Regions from separate parts of the Photobacterium sanguinicancri genome, predicted to be linked through region 1. Evidence: predicted binding sites of a transcription regulator. Region 1 holds the regulator's gene; each other region holds the start of a gene.
The links. The regulator PurR, encoded in region 1, represses purine synthesis genes. The targets are predictions, from matches to a motif close to TNANGNAAACGTTTNCNTNA.

Region 1 (6,805 bases):
TAATTTGAGCAGCTTTTTAGTTAATGGCTACTTCTACAGCTTGGCTACGTTCTTGTTGCACAACACGGTTATCCGGAATATCAGACAAAGCGATATAAGCTGATGCGATGAAAGGCAGGCATGCAAGGACCAGTGTTTTGCCAATGTGATAGTTTCGATACCAGTATTTACGAGCGCGAACTTTGAGTAATACGCCCCATACAATCAGCATGATATTAAAGCCGCATGTCAGGGTAACTGTATCAATGAGTGCATTAAGTGGAGCCAGTTGCTGAGAGACTAGTAGCATGACTAAAGCTGGAGGGAGTAGGCTAAGAAGAACAAAGGCACGGAATAACTTTGGCCATTTGTTAAATTTGTCTTTGAATATGTGGTCTGTTTGCCCAGGAAAAGGCTTTGAACAGAGCATACTTGCCTCACTTTTTGCAATCTATAAAGAGACTGCACGTTGGTTATGGCGAAGGTTATGAAGCGTCATTAAAGTGGCGCTACCTTCATGCAACAGTTGCCATAAGTAGTTAAAAACAATTTTTTGACGTTGGTTGTTCTGCTGCTAGCCAGTATTTTACTTATTTAAGGTAAGATTAAAAGTTAACTGATGCTTTTGTGAACAGTATTTGTGAGAAGAGTCAATCTTTGACGTAATCCTGACATTCAGGAGGCTGGAGCTATAAAAAACGAGGCCAAAGCCCCGTTTTTTATATTGTAAAAAGTGTTGTTTTTGACCGAATGGCTTAAGGTAATAAACCTAACAACTCTCCGCGTCTTGTTTCACTGATCACCGACCAATGTCTGCCGCTGATCGCGCCTTCTAAAGCCCAAAGCAACTCGATGTTGAGATTATTATCATGTGTATCGAGTAGTGCTTTATAAGCATCAATAGCGCCAACTTCTACAAGCTTGTCGACAGTATCAATACCTACTTTTTTCAGCATACGTTCATTCGCTAACCGTAAATTGGGTAAATCTTTGATACGTGAAGGCCCAACTTTACTTTTTGTTTCTTTGTCGTTATTTGCACCGTCTAAAGAACCGCGTGCGTGTTCAATGATCATCTCTGGAGTATTCCACCAGGTATCAGGTATTGCAAAATGCTTAGTCACAACGGGAAAACCGCGTTTTTCATAAACATAAGGGGTTAAGTCAGCTTTTTTAAACTGCTCAATATTTTTAGCATTGGCACGAAGGTGTAACTTATTTTTTACGACAAGTGCAAACATCGTTTCACCTGAAAAAATGCCAAAACCGCCAAACATGGACCGTGATTTAACACTGTCAAAGCAGTCGAATAATTTTAGGGTGTCTTTAAGTATTGGTTTATCCATGCGACTTCTCGGTGAAATAAATCTGGGAGTCACCTAACATATAAGCGAGGAGTTTAGATTAGCAAAGCACACTTAATATATGTCAAAAGCATGTCAAATCCTGAAGCAGGTTTTGCGTTAAATCCATCGGTAACCCCGCTACCTTAAAAGTGTTAAATGTTACCCAAATAACACTCTGTTAGGCCGGAAGCTTTGCGTCCCATTCTTTCAAATGGTTTGCCTTGTTCGTGACTGAATAAGCATATCGTAAATAGCAGAAAATCGTTTAACTTACGGGGGTCAAAGTGTGATGTTGCTTCAATTATTACTATTAAGAGAGAGAGAATATTCAGGTGTGAAATGAAATGAGCAGTAAATTGAAGAGAACTATTTCAATTTTATAAGTAAACTTATTGTTATAGATTAAGTGTTTGTGTGAAAAAATCGAATTTTAAGCGATGTGAATTTATAAAAAAACCGACGTTTAATATTGTCGGTTTTTTGTTTTTTTATGCGCAATAAGAATAATTAATTGAGCTTATGAACTGACTTACGGACAACGAGTGCCGGTGACATTTCAAAAACACGGGTCTCATGTTTTTTATCTTTTACGCGTTCCATCAAGATTTCAATCGCTGTTTTACCTAAGCGGCGTTTAGGCTGGTGGATTGTTGTCAAAGGTGGCGAGAAGAAAGGTGCTAGCTCGATATTATCGTAACCAATGATTGAGATATCTTCAGGCACTCGAATTCCATGTTGAACGAAAGTACTGATCATCGCCATTGCCATAATGTCGTTAAAACAGAAGATAGCAGTAGGGCGCTCTTTCATTGCAATAAACTGTTCAGCTGCTTGTACGGCAGTCTCACACTCGAAGTCACCTTCAATGATCCAATCTTCATTAATATCTAGATCAGCTTCACCCATCGCTTTTTGGAAGCCTTTCAAGCGTTCACGACAGGTTGATTTTTCATTGTGGCCAGATAGACAGCCAATCTTAGTGTGGCCATTTTCGATAAAGTGCTTGATCGCGACATAACCACCGACTGCTGCGTTATCTTGGATTTTATCTGTGTGTGGGCTTTCTGGGCCCCAGTCCATCACAACCATAGGTAGATCACTTTGGCGTTCTAATAGATCTAATAAACGCTGGTCGAGATCTGAACACATAACCATCAAGCCATCTACACGCTTTTCAGCCAGCATGCGCAAGTAATCACGTTGCTTAGAGAGGTTACCTTCGGTGTTACATAGAATTAAGGTATAGCCTTCTTTGTAACAGTATTCTTCTACGCCATGTACAACTTCAGCAAAGAACGGGTTAGTCGATTTCGTTACTAACATACCGATAGTGCGAGTAGTATTACATTTCAGGCTGCGAGCAACAGCACTTGGCGCATAGTTCAGTTCATCGACGGCAGCCAACACTTTCTTCTGTGTTGCTTCTGCTACGAAGCGTGTTTTGTTTATCACGTGAGAGACTGTTGTCGTTGAAACACCAGCCATACGTGCAACATCTTTAATCGTTGCCATAGTTATTCTTCTAATAATTGCAATAAAGAGGGTCTAGCTAAGCCATCCAACACGCCTACTCTTTTTACGTTGAGTGCATGTGTCGCTTTAGACCTTCCATAAAAGTGAAAAGCCGCTTCTCTAGGATGAGCGGCTTTTATAGATTAGGGTAGCGTTACATTGTTAATCGCTTGCGTTCACATTTTACTGAGTGTAGCGCACAGTGCAACGTTTCTGTTTATCAAGATGGTAATACTTGATAGACATCAACAATAATAATGTAACTATGGTGATTTTTGATGCGTTAGTATGCATTCGCATGGGTAATGTAATAAATACGCAAGTAAAGTGCTACAAAATCACGGGGTGTTTGTGCACCGGATGCTCTGTCATAGTGACTGGCCAACCGTAGACTCGTTCAATGTTACTCGGTTCGAGTGCGTGCCACGCATCGCCATCTGCTTGTATTTTGCCATTATTCACAATAATCAAGCGATTGGCATATTGTGCCGCTAGGTTTAGATCATGCAATACAACGATAACGGCAGCGCCAGCTTTAGCCATGTTCTGCGCTAATTGTAACGTCTTATGCTGATGAGCCAAATCAAGAGCCGATGTGGGTTCATCAAGCATTAGAATCGCATTTTCATTTGCTTCACTCAGTTGTGTCAGAATTCGCGCAAAATGAACTCTTTGCTTTTCTCCGCCAGATAAAGAGGGATATAACCTGTCGGCGAGTGTTGTGACATCGGTCTTTTCCATCATTTCAGCTGCTGTCGCCGTTGCATCCGCGCGGGGAAGATCGAGTGGTAAAGCACCGAGTTCGACTACTTCTTGTGCGGTAAATGCAAAGCTTAAACTACTGTGTTGAGGTAAAACGGCTAAATATCGGGCTAACGCTTTAGCTGGCCACTTAGCTTGGTTCTTATTATGAATGCGGATATCACCTCCTGCATCCAACTCGCCACACAGTACTTTGAGTAGTGTACTTTTGCCTGCGCCGTTAGGTCCAAGTAATGCGGTCACCTCACCATGCCTAATCTCGAGATTAAAATCATCAAGTAAGATTTTACCACCAAGGCTGAGGTTTAACCCTTTAGCTGCGATCGCAACGCTATCATGGTGGGTCGACTGCCATTGATCAGATATATGAGCATCAACCATCATGATAAGCGACCTTTTTGTTTAATAAGTAACAGAATAAAGAAGGGGGCACCTAAGATGGCGGTAATGATCCCTACGGGCAATTCAGCGGGAGCCGCAATAACACGGGCGATCATATCTGCAATCAGCAAAATTAATGCGCCAAGCAAGGCTGATAATGGCAGTAAGCTTTTATGGTTAGGCCCGGTAAGCATACGGCCTAAATGTGGAATAATAAGACCAATAAAGCCAATCACGCCTGTTAGCGATACGCACACTCCCACACCAGCAGCACACAACAAAATTAGGCTGCGTTTTAATGCTTGGACATTCACACCCATGTGTTTTGCTTCAGCTTCGCCAAGTAGAAAGGCATTTAGAGCGTTGGCCTTGCGATCAAACACCCACATAAGAATACCGAATGTTGAGAAGGCGAGTGCGATACCTGGCCATGTAGCACCCGCGAGTGATCCCATTGTCCACAGTGATAAATCACGTAGAGCTTGGTCATCGGCAAAGTAATTCATTAAGCCTAAAGCTGCGCCAGAAAGTGCTCCGATAGCCACCCCAGCGAGTAGCATGATAGTAACGGATGTTCCGTTTTTATCTGTCCCCAGTGTATATACCAACCAAGTACTTACTGCGCCACCAAGAAACGCCATGATAGGCACAGTACCTAATGTTAATAGGATCGGGAAAGATGATGCTAAAGAACCAAAAAGAACAATAGCCAGTGCAGCACCTAAACTCGCACCACCTGAAACCCCAATGATGCCAGGATCGGCCAACGGATTTCGAAATAGCCCCTGCATAACAGCACCACATAAAGCGAGAATGGCACCAATCGCAATACATAATAGTGTTCTTGGCAGCCTTATTTGTTGGATCACTATCTGGATGTGTGCGGGTAATTCACTTTGCCAAGGCGTAAAGGCTTTTAAGCTTTGACTGAGAGTTATAGCCATAGGGCCAACAATCACGGATGTAGCCACCGCAAGGAAGAGCAAGCTCAACCCAACGGGGAAAACGATTTTTAATGGAAGTCTTTGGATTTGCATAACGGACACGTAATCAATACTCGACGATTAAGGGTAGAAAACGCGGTTTAAGCGTTCTGCTTCACTGAGGCTTTTAAGTCCAAGGCCACCAATAAGTGCCGTGCCATCAATAACAACAACGGCTTTATTAATGCCTGCTGGGGTGGCAGCAAGGAGTGGAAGTTCTTTGAATAGACCGTCAGCTTGGCCGATTGAGTTGTAAGTACGGCTACTTAGCATGATGATATCGGGTTGCATTTCAAGCATAGATTCCGCGGAAATCGGCTTATAAGACTCCACTTTTTGCGCTGCTGGGTTAATACCACCCGCAAGATTAATAACGGTATCTGCTGTTGTATTGCGTCCACCTACAGTTGCAGGGCGACCTTCATGAATCGATAGGAATAAGACTTTTACAGGCTTTTTACTTACGGTAGAAGCACGTTTGTTATTGTTTTGAATATTAGCAACTTGCTGCTTTACCTTTTCTTTTAGCTCGTTTGCTTTGTTTTGCTTACCTGTGATTTCGCCAATGCTATCTATACGATTTAGAAGATCATTCACTGTTTCGCCTGAATTGAGAATATTCACCTCAACACCAGCCTGTTTCACTAGGTCGAGGGTAGTTTTTGGCCCCATTTCTTCCGAACCTAATAAGCGAGTAGGGGTTAACGCGATCAGGCTCTCTGCAGATAATGCGCGATGGTAACCCAGCGTCGGGATATTTTTATTCACTAAGCTTCTGCTGGTGGCATCGACTGCGACAATGTTTTGCTCTGCACCGATAGCATTTAAAAGTTCAGTAATGGCTGAACCTGCACTGATGATACGCTCATTAGCCAAGCTTGATGTGGCGGTTAAAAGCAGAGTTGTAGCTAAGACTAAGCGTTTCATGATGCTTCCTCTTCCATTAGTAATTGTGTTGCTTTGATTTCATGTTGTTGAAGTAGTGCCAAAAGCTTGAGCATGTGTTCGACTGATGCGCCTTTATCTGCACCAATAACAACGGGCTTTTTAGGGTTAGCTTTTACTTCTTTTAATAAGTTGATGCTAAAGCTTTGCCAGTTATTCGCTTCTTTACCTTGTAGAGCCCAGTAGGGATCTTTTGCCAATAAGTTGATCGTAATGGGATCAGCATGGGTTTCTTGTAACACTTCGGTACTTGTTTGCGGCAATTCCACATCAAGGGATTGAAGTTTCACACTGGCTGTCAGTAATAAAAACACCATTACAATGAAGATGATATCGAGTAAAGGCGTAAGATCAGGTTTGAGTTCGTCACTGTCCCATGAGGTGTTTGATGCGCGGATCATGGTTGCACCTTAGATCCATTCATTACTGCTGCGGTTTGGGTTGCTGCAGAGCTTTCAGTTACTGCTGAATCATCTGAGGTATGGAAGTTAATGCCTTCAATCCACAGGTTACAATGATTGAGTGAGTGCTCTAATTTAGAGGTAATGCTGTCAGCCCAAACGCCTAGAAGTTGTGATCCAGTAATAGCGGGTAGGGCAATAATCAAGCCTGCGGCTGTGGTGCGCATGGCAAGGCCGAGCCCGTCGGCAAGATCGTTTGGAGTGACTGACCCCGTTGATGCTGCAATGCCCTTAAACATATCAATCAGACCAAGCACTGTGCCCAATAAGCCAAGTAATGGGCTGATAACCCCAATCAGTGCCAGTAAGCGCAGCCCAGATCGCAGTTGTTTACGTTTTTGCTGTAACCAAATACTGGCTGCATCTTCTCGCAATGTTTTGTCGAAATGACGATGGGCAATTAACATTGCTACGCCTTTATAGAGCAGAGGCCTTT
Region 2 (6,805 bases), 1.3 Mb from region 1:
AAAGCATCAATCACACCGTTCGCCACTTGGCGCTCAGATAAACTTAGCGTGACTTTCGGGTCAAGAACAGCAAATAAAGGCTGAACATGAGGCGACATAAACGCTAACTTAGTGGTGCCACGCGTGATCACTGCGCCTGTGTTACTCTCTGAACCTGTCGCTGGCAAGGTCAACACACAAGCCATAGGTACTGCATCTGTTACTTTGGCATGCTGCGCCAAAATATCCCACGGTTGCTCACCTTCAAAGCGCGCAGCAGCTGCAATAAATTTAGTACCATCAACAACAGAACCACCACCGACAGCAAGTAAGTAAGTAATGCCTTGTTCTTTAATTTGCGCGACAGCTTTCATCAAAGTATCGAATTGTGGATTAGGTTCAATACCAGAAAACTCACTCCATTGGTGATCTTTAAGTGCGCTACTTACTTGATCGTAAACCCCATTCGCTTTAATAGAGCCACCGCCGTAGGTCACTAAGACTTTAGCATCAGCAGGGATCTGCTTGGCGATTGCAGCAATTTGGTTTTCACCAAAGAAAATTTTAGTAGGGTTGTGGAAGGTGAAATTAAGCATTGCTCATTCCTTTCGTGATTACGATATCGTTATTATGAATGCAAAGGCTATACCGCTAAGGGGATTCTTCCACTAGCGGTATAGCCAATTAAATTATTTTAAAGCATTTAACAGCGCTTCCGCGACTGCTTCTGACGAGGCAGGATTTTGCCCAGTGATCAGCTTGCCATCTCGAATGGCTAGAGGGTGCCAATCTTGTGCAGACTCATACTGTCCACCACGTTTTACTAATTCGTCTTGGAGCAAGAATGGCACTACTTCTGCTAAACCAACAGCCGTTTCTTCTGAATTTGTAAAGCCTGTCACCGCTTTACCCGAAATAATAAACTCACCATGCTGGTCTTTAGCATTAAGTAACACAGCAGGTGCGTGACACACAGCAGAAACTGGCTTTTGGGCTTGCCAAAACGATTCAATCAAGGCAATTGAGTCTGCATCATCAACCAGATCCCATAACGGACCATGCCCCCCCGGATAAAAAATAGCATCGTAGTCGTGTTCAGATACATCGGCTAATTTCAGGGTATTGGCAAGCACCAGTTGGGCATCTGCATCTTGGTTAAAGCGTACAGTGGCATCTGTTTGTGATTGTTCAAGTTCACTATTCGGGTCAATAGGAGGCTGCCCACCCGCAGGAGACGCTAAGGTAATATCTACATTCGCATCCAAAAAGCGGTAATACGGTGCGGCAAATTCCTCGACCCAAAAGCCTGTTTTATGCCCAGTATTACCCAATTTATCGTGTGAAGTCAGAACCATTAGAATTTTCATTATTCGCCTCGTGTCGTCCGATTAAGCAAGTAACGAAAGTCTATGCCTTCCCTTAGATTCAGACAATGGCGATAAACTTGGCATCATTGTTCTAATAATTAGATCAATGTTAGCCTTTGTTCTGCTAAAGTCAGCAGACGTGATGACCTCAATACAACTTGAGCCAGGTACACGAACCCAATAAACAAATCAGGCAGACATAGGGGCGAAAAGCGATGGACGTATCATTTGAACAGCTCAAAAGTATGGTGGTCTTTGCCCAAATAGTAGAGCAAGGCAGCTTTTCTGCCGCCGCTCGACAGCTAGGGGTTTCCCGAGGCGTGGTGAGTTATCACCTGAAGAAGCTCGAGGATCATATTGGGATCCCACTCTTAAACCGTACGACCCGTAGCATCAGCCTTACCGATGCAGGCCAACGCTATTACCTTCGCTGTAAACGGATCAGTGAAGAAGCCTCCGCCGCCAATCAACAAGTCGAAAACTTACGGGAAGAGCCGGAAGGCAAAATTACCATTAGCGCCCCTGTTAACATCAGCATGCACACCATAGTGCCAGCACTAAATGATTTCAAAACCCTATATCCTAAAATAGAAATCGACCTAAATCTGACTGATGATATTGTGAATATTATTCAAGAAGGCATTGATTTAGCAATCCGTGGTGCACCTTTGGCGGATTCAGGCTTGTATGCCCGAAAGCTCATGACGATGAAGAATACCCTTTGTGGCGCCCCTTCCTACTTTAGCCAACATGGCCTACCACAAACCCCAGCGGAACTGGCTCATCATGAATGGGTGGTATATAAAAAGACTTCAAAAATTCAAACGCTGACCAAAGGGACACGCGCTTACAATGTCAAAATGCAAGGCAGTATTACCACCAATAGCGCCTCAGCAAGAACCGCTTTTGTCGTTGGGGGACATGGTATTGGCCGTTTACCACAATACGATGCATTGCCATTAGTGAAAGAAGGAAAGTTGCAGATTATTTTGGATGATTATCAGCTTAGTGATATTAATATTTACGGTGTTTATCCGCCTCGCGCTGCCGATTCAAAGAAGATGCGTTTATTGCTCGACTACTTGCAATCTCATTTCACCCAGCAGCTCACTGACGGTTATTAATCTAATAGGCAGGTTAACGGCTTTACATCTATCCCCCCTCAAGTCTGCCTATCGTAAATCCTCATCCTCCTGAGTAGTTACGACCAATAATCTGGGTGGTTATTCAGCGCCATAAAATTAATTTTGTTACCAACAACACATTTAACAAAATTGAAACAACAGACAAAGACCTTAATACCAAGACTTTTAGCTAGTTCTCGGAATTGGCTTTTTGATAGTGTTATAACCACCAACAAATCAACAACAGATATATCGGAATAAAACTATATAACCGTGATAAAATTGTGGTATAAAGCCACCGCAAACGATTGCGTGACCTGCCATAGCAGCTCAAAGCAGTGCTTCCCCATTGTTTAAAAAGGTATGAGCCCACATGAAAAGCGACATTCAAATTTGCCGCGACACCGCACTCACTCCTATTGACCAAATTGCGCTTAATGCGGGTATTGAACCGCAAGATTTAACGCCTCAAGGGACGTTAAAAGCCAAGGTCAAAACGTCGATTCTTAAGCGCCTAGCCAACAGTCCAGAAGGTAAACAGATTCTTGTTACTGCCATTACACCAACCCCATTAGGTGAAGGTAAAACAGTCACAACTATTGGCCTATCTCAAGGATTAGCTAAGATTGGCAAGCGCGTTATAGCCTGTATTCGCCAGCCTTCAATGGGTCCTGTATTTGGTGTTAAGGGCGGCGCTGCTGGTGGTGGTTACGCGCAAGTTGCACCTATGGAAAAACTGAACCTCCATCTGACTGGTGATATTCATGCGGTAACGGCAGCTCATAACCTAGCTTCTGCAGCCATTGATGCGCGCATATACCATGAAGAGCGTCATGGCTTTGATGTGTTTAGCGAAAAAACAGGGCTACCCACGCTTAGAATTGATCGCAATCGTATTGTTTGGCGTCGAGTAATGGATCATAACGATCGTGCGCTTCGCATGATCACTGTCGGTAAAAACGAAGAAGGTAAAACCATCAACGGCATTGAGCGTGAAGATGGTTTCGATATCTCTGCAGCATCGGAATTAATGGCTATTTTGGCGCTTTCTACCGACCTTGCCGATATGCGCCAACGTATAGGCCGCATTGTGGTGGCTTACAACCTTGATGGTCAGCCTATTACAACAGAAGACCTGCAAGTTGCAGGCGCCATGGCAGTAACCATGTGTGAAGCCATTGAACCAACTCTGATGCAAACATTGGAAGGTGTACCAACCCTGATCCATGCGGGGCCATTTGCCAATATTGCGCACGGTAACTCATCTATCATTGCCGATCGTATAGCACTAAAGCTCAGTGAATTCACAGTCACAGAAGGTGGGTTTGGTTCTGATATGGGCTTTGAGAAAGCCTGTAATATCAAAGCACAACAAGCAGGTCGTGGTGCTGACTGTGCCGTGGTCGTCGCGACACTTCGTGGCTTGAAAGCAAATTCAGGGTTATACGACCTACGTCCAGGCCAAGCGTTACCAGATGCTATTTTTGACGCTGATGAGAAAGCGCTGATTGCTGGCTTTGACAACCTTAAATGGCACATCAATAACGCAGCTAAATACGGTGTACCTGTAGTGGTTGCCATTAACCGTTTCCCACAAGACAGTGATGCGGAGCTCAATCAACTTAAAGAGATGATCGCTAACGAGACATTTGATACCTATGTTGATGTCGCCTTAAGCGAGGCCTTTGGTAAAGGTGGTGAAGGCGCTGTAGAACTTGCTCACACCGTTGTTAAAGCGTGTGAAACACCAGCTAACTTCAAGCCGCTGTATCAATTATCACAGCCATTAGAAGAAAAATTAATGGCAGTCGCCGAAGTTGGTTATGGCTGTCGTGGGGTTGAATTATCAGAACTAGCGAAGCAACAACTGGCAGAACTTAAAGCACAAGGTCACGATAATTTAGCGGTTTGCATGGCAAAAACGCCACTATCAATCAGTCATGACCCAAGCATTAAAGGTGCACCTAGTGACTTTATCATTCCGGTTCGTGAACTAAAATTGTGTGCGGGTGCAGGCTTTGTTTACGCCCTTTGCGGTAATGTCATGACGATGCCTGGTTTACCTGAAAAACCGGCCTTTATGAACCTTGATATTGATGCTGATGGCAACATTATTGGCCTGAGTTGATACCCTCCAATAGCCACAGATACAACAAGGCCACGCATTGCGTGGCCTTGTTATTTTATCGACTTAGATTATCGCGATTGTCTCTCGATACTTATTTGTTTCGATAGTTAGTGTCGAAACCTAGTGTCGACACTAAATCTTTCAATAACAATCATTTCACTGTGATTAAAGCGTCAGCGAAATAAACAATCCTGCTACCGTTGCATTCAACAAGTTAGCTAAGGTTGCTGCGACTAATGATTTCATACCTAGCTTAGCAATTTCATCGTAACGCGTTTGAGCCATCAGCCCCATGCAACCCAATAGCACCGCTATCGAACCAAAGTTAGCAAAACCACATAATGCGAACGCAATAATCACTTCAGTACGCTTATCTAGCACACCACTTTCAATCATTGGCGCAAGTTGGGAAAATGCCACAAATTCATTAATGGTAGTTTTGGTACCAAATAAGGTGGCCATTTGCTGGGCAGCGTCGAAATCCCATAAACCCGCAATATAAGCAAATGGTAAGAATAAGTAGCCAAACACCAGATCGAGCGAAAGCCCTTCAAAACCAGCTAATGAACCCGCCCAACCTAATAATGCGTTCAGCATCGCAATCAAGCTAATGAAAGCCAACAACATCGCACCAATATTTAGTGCTAGTTGCATGCCTTGTAGAGCACCCTGCGCTGCCGCATCAATAATATTGGCCGGCTTTTTCTCGTCTTCAGCACTTTCAGCAGAATCACACGCTTGCTCTGTTTCAGGGATCAGAAGCTTTGCCATCATCAAACCAGCAGGCGCTGCCATAAATGATGCAGCCAGTAAGTATTCTAATGGGATACCCATTTGTGAATACCCCACAAGCACTGAACCCGCAACCGATGCCATACCACCCACCATTACGGCAAAAAGCTCTGAACGTGTCATGCGTGCAATATAAGGACGAACCGTGAGTGGTGCTTCTGAAATACCAAGGAAGATGTTGGCGGTAGCTGAAATAGATTCAGCACGGCTTGTTCCTAACATTTTTGATAAAGCACGACCTAAAGTACCAACCAGTAACTGCATGATACCGAGGTAATACAATACCGCGACAAAAGCAGAGAAAAAGACCACTACAGGTAATACACGGAAAGCCATAATGAAACCACCGCCAGCAAACAGCTCAAACATTTTGTCTGATACTAATCCGCCAAACAAAAAGCTAATGCCTTCATTACTGAAATTAATGATGTTCTGTACTGCACTCGAAAACTCACCCAATGCGGCACGACCATTTTCGCTATACAAAACAATAGCGGCAAAAGTCATTTGAATAGCCAGCGCCCCCAACACGGTACGCCAGTTAATGTGTGAACGCTTCTCTGATAAAAAATAAGCGATTAAAATTAAAGCCAGAATACCGACCAAACCAGAAATCAATTGCATTGTCATTACTCATCTTATCGAACAATAATTATTGCTCGCTTCGTTTCATCAATCCTCAACCCACAAACTGGGTTAGTAAGATCAATACCAAATGCGCTCGATTTCCTTTTGCTCTCCTTGATCCATGCCATCCTAGCAATCGACTTCTCATTCTTCGCTGATAAAACAACATTCAAAAATGCCGTTATATTGGCCGAGTTATCGGGGATTTAATGCAATTTGTGAGTTACCGACTTATTCGTCAGGCGCGGAAGGGTAAAGGGAAGAATACAATTGTTCAATGCACAGCAGGTCGTTTGCAAAATTATCCAACAAAAGCATCGTTTATTGCATAATATTCAGGCGTCAAAATTTCCCACTTGTGTTCAAATGTTCACAAAAAACGAATATTGATACCTGTTAGGAATTCATATTGCTGTCAAGCTTGGTATTTAAAAATACCAATGCAGACACACCAAATTAAAGCAGCATCTAGCGTAACTCAAACACCTCAATTCCTTGTTAAATATAAGGTTATATAGCATTAATAGCATACAGATGACTAACCTTTCACCACCTTATACTTTTTAACAAAAAAACATGTGCTACATGTAGTCAGATCATGTTTTTTTACATCCAAACTGCTAATCTCAGCGTCAGAAGATAAAAAATATTAAAGGCCTATCATCATGGAAATGACCAACGCACAACGCTTAATCTTATCTAACCAGTATTACCTTATGTCTCAGTTAACACCTGAGAACGCAGCAAAGTACCGTCGTCTACAAACAATTGTAGAACGTGGCTACGGT
Region 3 (6,805 bases), 740 kb from region 1:
GCAGCCGCTAAAATACCCGCTTGGCGCATGCCACCGCCGACCATCTTTCTGAGCCTTCTCGCTCGCTCAATATAATCTGTTGAGCCTAATAGTAGCGAACCAACAGGTGCACCTAGTCCCTTGGATAAGCAAATGGTCATTGAATCAAAGTATTGACTGATTTCGGTAACATCAACGTTGAGTGCGACAGCTGCGTTGTATACGCGTGCGCCATCAAGGTGTAGCCGTAAGTTATGTTGGTCTACGAACTTACGGGCTTTAGCTAGATAATCCAGAGGTAAAACTTTACCACCTATGGTGTTTTCTAAGCTCAACAATTTGGTTTGGGCGAAGTGAATGTCGTCAGGCTTGATGGCTGAGGCCAGTTTTTCAAAACACAGTGTACCATCTGGGTTGTTCTCAATCGGTTGTGGTTGTACCGAGCCTAAAATAGCCGCGCCACCCGCTTCATATTTATAATTATGAGCCAGCTGCCCACATAAGTATTCATCGCCTCGTTGGCAGTGGGCAAGGATACCTAATAGGTTGGCTTGAGTTCCAGAGGAGGTGAAAAGTGCGGCTTCAAAACCATGACGTTTCGCTGTCCAAGCTTCAAGTTCATTCACGGTTGGATCGTCACCATAAACATCATCACCTACAGGAGCTTGCGCCATGGCTTCACGCATATAGGGGCTAGGCTGTGTCACTGTGTCAGATCGAAAATCTATCATTCCTTGTTTTCCTCATACTGCTGTAGGTGTTTAGTGCCAGTCAATGTGTCCGACTTAGTACTAGAGACTACGCTGCATTGTGTAGGAGAAAAACCATTATTTTTATGATGTTTTATTTATTTTGAAGAGATATTAATGCACTTGTGTACACAAGTGCATCTTAACTGAAATCTAGGTGGGTTATTGGTGGTCTTTTGAAACGACCGATTGGATTTCACCGTTAGCCACTTTAGTGATCATAGTATCGCCATGGTTAACTTGATCTGTGGTGCGAATTACTTTGCCTTTACTGTCTCGAGTAATCGAATAGCCACGCCCTAGAGTCGCGAGTGGACTAACCGTTTCCAGTTTTTCTGCTGCCATTGCTAGCTGGTGGCGTGCAGTGAGTAAGCGTCTATCCATTGCATCATGTAAACGGCTTTCAACACGTTCCAAGCGGTTAGCTTGTTGCTTTAGTGTTTGCACGGGTGAATGTAGGGCTAGCTTGTGTTCATTACGATTAAGGTGCTGGCGATGTTGAACAATATAGTTTTTCATCGCGCGCTCTAAACGGCTGCTGACATCATCAAGTCGCTGACTTTGTTGGTTTAACCTCAATTGCGGGTGTTGACGCTCTAATCTGTGTTGCAACTGGGTTAAATGACGACGACGATCAGACAAATACTGACGAACGCTGTGGGTCAGTTGTTGTGTTTTTTGACTGATTTTTTGGGTCTGATGGCTGTTATCACGGCTAACTAATTCTGCCGCTGCTGAAGGAGTAGGAGCGCGCATGTCAGCGACAAAATCAGCAATAGTCACATCCACTTCGTGGCCAACGGCACTGATGATCGGGATCTGACTAGCCGCAATCGTACGGGCAACGATTTCTTCGTTAAACGCCCATAAATCTTCAAGTGAACCACCGCCACGACCGACAATCAACACATCACACTCTTGGCGTGAATTGGCTCGCCCAATGGCCTGAGCAATCGAAATCGCTGACCCTTCACCCTGAACCATGGTTGGGTAAATAACCACTGGCAGGCTAGGATCACGTCGTTGTAAAACGTTCAAGATATCATGCAATGCCGCACCCGTTTTAGAGGTGATAATACCGACGCGTTTAGGCTGTTCAGGCAGTGGTTTTTTTAGTGACTGAGCAAACAAGCCCTCAGCCGCTAAATTCATTTTAAGTTGTTCAAATTGTTGCTGTAAGCGACCATCGCCTTCTGGCTGCATGCTCTCGATGATCAGTTGGTAATCACCACGAGGTTCATACAGTGATAAGCGGGCTTTCACTAGTACTTGCGTACCATTCGCAGGCTTAAAGGTTACCCGGCGGTTGTTGCCACGAAACATGGCGCACTTAACTTGGGCGCGTGAATCTTTGAGTGTGAAATACCAATGGCCTGAGACAGGCATCGACAAGTTAGATAATTCACCCACAAGCCAGACAATGCCCATTTCATTTTCGAGCAATAAGCGAACTTCTGCGTTGAGGCTTGAAACAGTAAAGATACGATCGTTGGATTGAGTTTGAGCGAATAGAGTCACGAGGTGAGGCACCTGTTATCGAAGGCTAGGTAATGTGCGGAAAGAGTAAAAAACATACAGGCAGATCTATAGACAGATCTTGGCCTTACATGCGAGACCGCAGCACCGGAAACTTAACCGAAATATATTACGTATCAAGCAAAAAGAGTCAATAAAAAAATATAATTTTTTTGTAGCCAAACGATTGCATCATACGTATAATTCGTTCGCAATATTTTATCCTCCTTTAAACCTTAACTCGGTGTGAGATATTGCAATGTTACGTATCAAACAAGAAGCTTTAACTTTTGATGATGTTCTGCTGGTTCCAGCACACTCTACGGTTCTCCCTAACACTGCCGATCTGCGCACCCAACTAACGAAAAAGATTTCGCTCAACGTTCCAATGGTTTCTGCTGCAATGGACACAGTAACCGAAGGTCGCTTCGCTATCGCGTTAGCTCAAGAAGGTGGCATTGGCTTCATTCACAAAAACATGTCTATCGAACAACAAGCTAACCAAGTACGCATGGTTAAGAAGTTTGAAGCAGGTGTTGTGTCTGAACCTGTGACAGTAAAGCCATCAGCAACCATCGCTGATGTTAAAAAACTGACTATTGAAAATGGTTTTGCTGGTTACCCAGTTGTGAGTGATAACAACGAACTTGTTGGTATCATCACTGGTCGTGACGTTCGTTTTGTTACCGACCTTTCAATTAAAGTTGAAGACGTGATGACGCCAAAAACAAAACTGGCGGCAGCAAAAGAAGGTGCTTCTCGTGAAGAAGTTGAAGCCATCATGCAAGAACACCGTGTAGAGAAAGTGCTACTGGTTAATGATGATTTCCAACTGAAAGGCATGATCACTGCAAAAGATTTCCAAAAAGCAGAACGTAAACCTAACGCATGTAAAGATGAGCGCGGCCGTCTACGTGTAGGTGCTGCGGTTGGCGCAGGCGCAGGCAACGAAGAGCGTGTTAAAGCGCTGGTTGAAGCGGGCGTTGACGTTCTACTTATCGATTCATCTCACGGTCACTCTGAAGGCGTTCTACAACGTATTCGTGAAACCCGTGAAGCATTCCCTGAACTACAAATCGTTGGCGGAAACGTAGCCACAGCCGAAGGTGCTCGTGCACTTATCGATGCGGGTGTTGATGCGGTTAAAGTCGGTATCGGCCCTGGTTCTATCTGTACAACACGCATTGTAACAGGTGTGGGTGTTCCACAGCTTACTGCTATCTCTAATGCAGCCGATGCGGCCGCTGAGTACGGCATTCCTGTTATTGCCGATGGCGGTATCCGCTTCTCTGGCGACATGTGTAAAGCGATTGTTGCTGGCGCATCATGTGTGATGGTTGGCTCTATGTTCGCTGGTACTGAAGAAGCGCCGGGTGAAGTTGAACTTTACCAAGGCCGTGCCTACAAGTCTTACCGTGGTATGGGTTCTTTAGGCGCGATGTCTCAAGGCTCTTCTGACCGTTACTTCCAAACAGACAATGCAGCAGACAAATTAGTACCAGAAGGCATTGAAGGCCGCGTTGCTTACAAAGGTCACATCAAAGAAATTATTCACCAGCAAATGGGTGGCTTGCGTTCAAGCATGGGCTTAACCGGTTCAGCAACGATTGAAGATTTACGAACTAAAGCTGAGTTTGTTCGTATCTCTGGTGCGGGTATTAAAGAGTCACACGTTCATGATGTGACCATTACAAAAGAAGCACCAAACTACCGTTTAGGTTAATTTTACCTGACGAGTATTGATTAGGCGAAAACGTTTGCCTAATGATGAAACTTCTATAAGATCGGGGGCGCTTTCAAGCCCCCCACTATTATTTCAATTATTTTTGAGACTTCTCGATAATGACTACATCTACAAATATTCATGACCAGCGCATCCTTATTTTGGATTTTGGTTCTCAATATACTCAGTTAATTGCTCGTCGTATCCGTGAAATCGGTGTTTACTGTGAGCTATGGAGCTGGGATGTCGATGAAGCCGACATTCGTGACTTTAACCCGAACGGTATTATCCTTTCTGGTGGCCCGGAAAGTGTTACTGAAGCTGGTTCTCCACGTGCACCACAATATGTTTTTGAAGCTGGCGTACCTGTGTTTGGTGTGTGTTACGGCATGCAGACCATGTCTGAGCAGCTTGGCGGTAAAGTTGCAGGCTCAAATGAACGTGAATTTGGCTATGCGCAAGTTAAAGTTGTTGAGCCAACAGGCCTATTCAAAAATATTGAAGATGCTATCGCAGAAGACGGCGCACCATTACTTGACGTATGGATGAGCCATGGCGATAAAGTTGTTGAAATCCCATCTGATTTCGTAAAAGTTGCAGAGACAGAAACCTGTCCGTTTGCGGCAATGGCGAATGAAGAAAAACGTTTTTACGGTGTACAGTTCCACCCTGAAGTAACACACACGCGTCAAGGTATGCGTATGATTGAGAACTTTGTTCTTGAAGTGTGTGGCTGTGAGAAACTGTGGACTTCTGCAAACATCATCGAAGATGCTGTTGCAAACATTAAGGCACAAGTGGGTGACGATGAAGTTATCCTTGGCCTATCTGGTGGTGTTGATTCATCGGTTGTTGCTATGCTTATTCACCGCGCGATTGGTGACAAGCTAACATGTGTATTTGTTGATAATGGCTTACTTCGTTTAAATGAAGGTGAGCAGGTTATGGACATGTTCGGTGACCACTTCGGTCTGAACATTGTGCATGTTAAAGCGGAAGACCGTTTCCTTTCTGCACTAGCAGGTGAGAACGAACCTGAAGCTAAGCGTAAGATCATCGGTCACGTATTTATCGATGTATTCGATGAAGAATCGAAAAAGTTAGAAAATGCAAAATGGTTAGCACAAGGTACGATTTACCCTGATGTTATCGAATCTGCAGCATCTAAGAACGGTAAAGCACACGTTATCAAATCTCACCACAACGTGGGCGGCCTTCCTGATGACATGGAAATGGGCCTTGTTGAGCCACTACGTGAATTGTTTAAAGATGAAGTACGTAAGATTGGTCTAGAGCTTGGCTTGCCTTACAACATGCTTTACCGCCACCCATTCCCTGGACCGGGTTTAGGTGTACGTGTATTGGGTGAAGTGAAGAAAGAATACTGTGATTTACTACGTCGTGCTGATGCAATCTTTATTGAAGAACTGCATAAAGCCGATTTGTACAATAAAGTATCACAAGCGTTCACTGTATTCTTACCTGTTCGCTCTGTGGGCGTAATGGGTGATGGTCGTAAATACGATTGGGTTGTATCACTGCGTGCAGTTGAAACCATCGACTTTATGACTGCGCATTGGGCACACCTACCATACGACTTCCTTGGTAAGGTTTCTAACCGTATCATTAATGAAGTTGATGGCATCTCACGTGTTGTTTACGATATTTCTGGTAAACCGCCAGCAACGATCGAGTGGGAATAATGCCCTCTAGGTATTGCTAGTTTACACAGTTAAAAAGACACCTTCGGGTGTCTTTTTTCGTTTAGAAAGGCCATTAGGGAATCGGTGTGTTGAGTTATACGGCCTAAAAAAGGTTACGAGGTTGGGTGTTTTTGGTGTTGTATTTGTTAGGGGGATGTTCTCTGTTAATCTCCGTTTACAATATAAACAAATGCAATTCGTCTGATTCTTGGTCTAACGCGCTTTTTTAGGCTGCATTTACATTACAATTTCTTGAAAGTTTTCTCCTAGTCTGAGAAAAACGATGATCAACTGGCGTATAAGAAGTACAGCAAATAATTCGCCGCAAACCAACACTACACATCCATGGAGTTCCCATGAGTAATCAAGCAGCAAAAACAGCACCGGAAGCGTCATCTGGTGGTATGAATAAGTTTTTAAACTTTATCGAACGAGCAGGAAACAAAATTCCAGATCCTGCATTGTTATTCTTCTGGGGACTATTAATCGTATGGGCATTATCAGCATTGCTATCGCAAGTTGATTTTGGCTTTATTCACCCAGTTACTGGTCAAGCGGTTGAAGTGAAGAACTTACTAACGGGTGAGTCTTTCGCAAGCTTCTTAGCAAATATGGTGAAAAACTTCACTGGTTTTGCTCCTCTGGGTATCGTACTGGTTGCGATGTTAGGTGTGGGTGTTGCTGAAGCATCTGGCTTCATTAACACGGGCCTGAAGAAGATGTTGAACTTCACGCCAGCAAAACTACTAACACCTATGCTGATTCTAGTTGCGATTGTCTCGCACACGGCAGCGGATGCAGGCTATGTTCTGGTAATTCCTCTTGGTGGTATCATCTTCCACGCAGCGGGTCGTCACCCACTAGCGGGTATTGCAGCAGCCTTTGCTGGTGTATCGGGTGGTTTCTCTGCTAACTTCATCCCTTCAGGTATCGATCCACTTCTAGCTGGCTTTACACAATCAGCTGCTCAAATTTTAGATCCTGATTACATTGTGAACCCACTTTCAAATCTACTATTCACGGGTTTATCGTCGATTCTTGTTGTTGCTATCGGTTGGTATGTAACAGAGAAAATCATCGAACCACGCCTTGCGAATACACCGATTGATACTGATGCAGAAGAAGCTCCAGATATG

Region 2: a site for PurR is predicted at 2,767-2,786, ahead of OCU87_RS04115 (formate--tetrahydrofolate ligase). Genes of this name have one in related genera too.
Region 3: a site for PurR is predicted at 2,419-2,438, ahead of guaB (IMP dehydrogenase). Genes of this name have one in related genera too.

What each region holds. Positions count from the first base shown of each region.
Region 1 covers NZ_AP024850.1:2,130,388-2,137,192, reverse strand. Annotated here, with positions in the region: gene OCU87_RS10195 (hypothetical protein) at 17-409, opposite strand; gene OCU87_RS10190 (TfoX/Sxy family DNA transformation protein) at 735-1,325, opposite strand; cyclic di-GMP riboswitch class I at 1,451-1,556, opposite strand; gene purR (HTH-type transcriptional repressor PurR) at 1,833-2,837, opposite strand; gene OCU87_RS10180 (heme ABC transporter ATP-binding protein) at 3,168-3,983, opposite strand; gene OCU87_RS10175 (FecCD family ABC transporter permease) at 3,980-5,017, opposite strand; gene OCU87_RS10170 (heme/hemin ABC transporter substrate-binding protein) at 5,045-5,890, opposite strand; gene OCU87_RS10165 (ExbD/TolR family protein) at 5,887-6,309, opposite strand; gene OCU87_RS10160 (MotA/TolQ/ExbB proton channel family protein) at 6,306-6,805, opposite strand, start outside.
Region 2 covers NZ_AP024850.1:812,236-819,040, reverse strand. Annotated here, with positions in the region: gene OCU87_RS04130 (iron-containing alcohol dehydrogenase) at 1-575, opposite strand, end outside; gene OCU87_RS04125 (type 1 glutamine amidotransferase domain-containing protein) at 669-1,346, opposite strand; gene OCU87_RS04120 (LysR family transcriptional regulator) at 1,562-2,470, shown strand; gene OCU87_RS04115 (formate--tetrahydrofolate ligase) at 2,844-4,598, shown strand; gene OCU87_RS04110 (NupC/NupG family nucleoside CNT transporter) at 4,764-6,014, opposite strand; gene OCU87_RS04105 (YfbU family protein) at 6,683-6,805, shown strand, end outside.
Region 3 covers NZ_AP024850.1:2,868,846-2,875,650, reverse strand. Annotated here, with positions in the region: gene ltaE (low-specificity L-threonine aldolase) at 1-710, opposite strand, end outside; gene xseA (exodeoxyribonuclease VII large subunit) at 891-2,246, opposite strand; gene guaB (IMP dehydrogenase) at 2,503-3,966, shown strand; gene guaA (glutamine-hydrolyzing GMP synthase) at 4,086-5,669, shown strand; gene OCU87_RS13310 (AbgT family transporter) at 6,026-6,805, shown strand, end outside.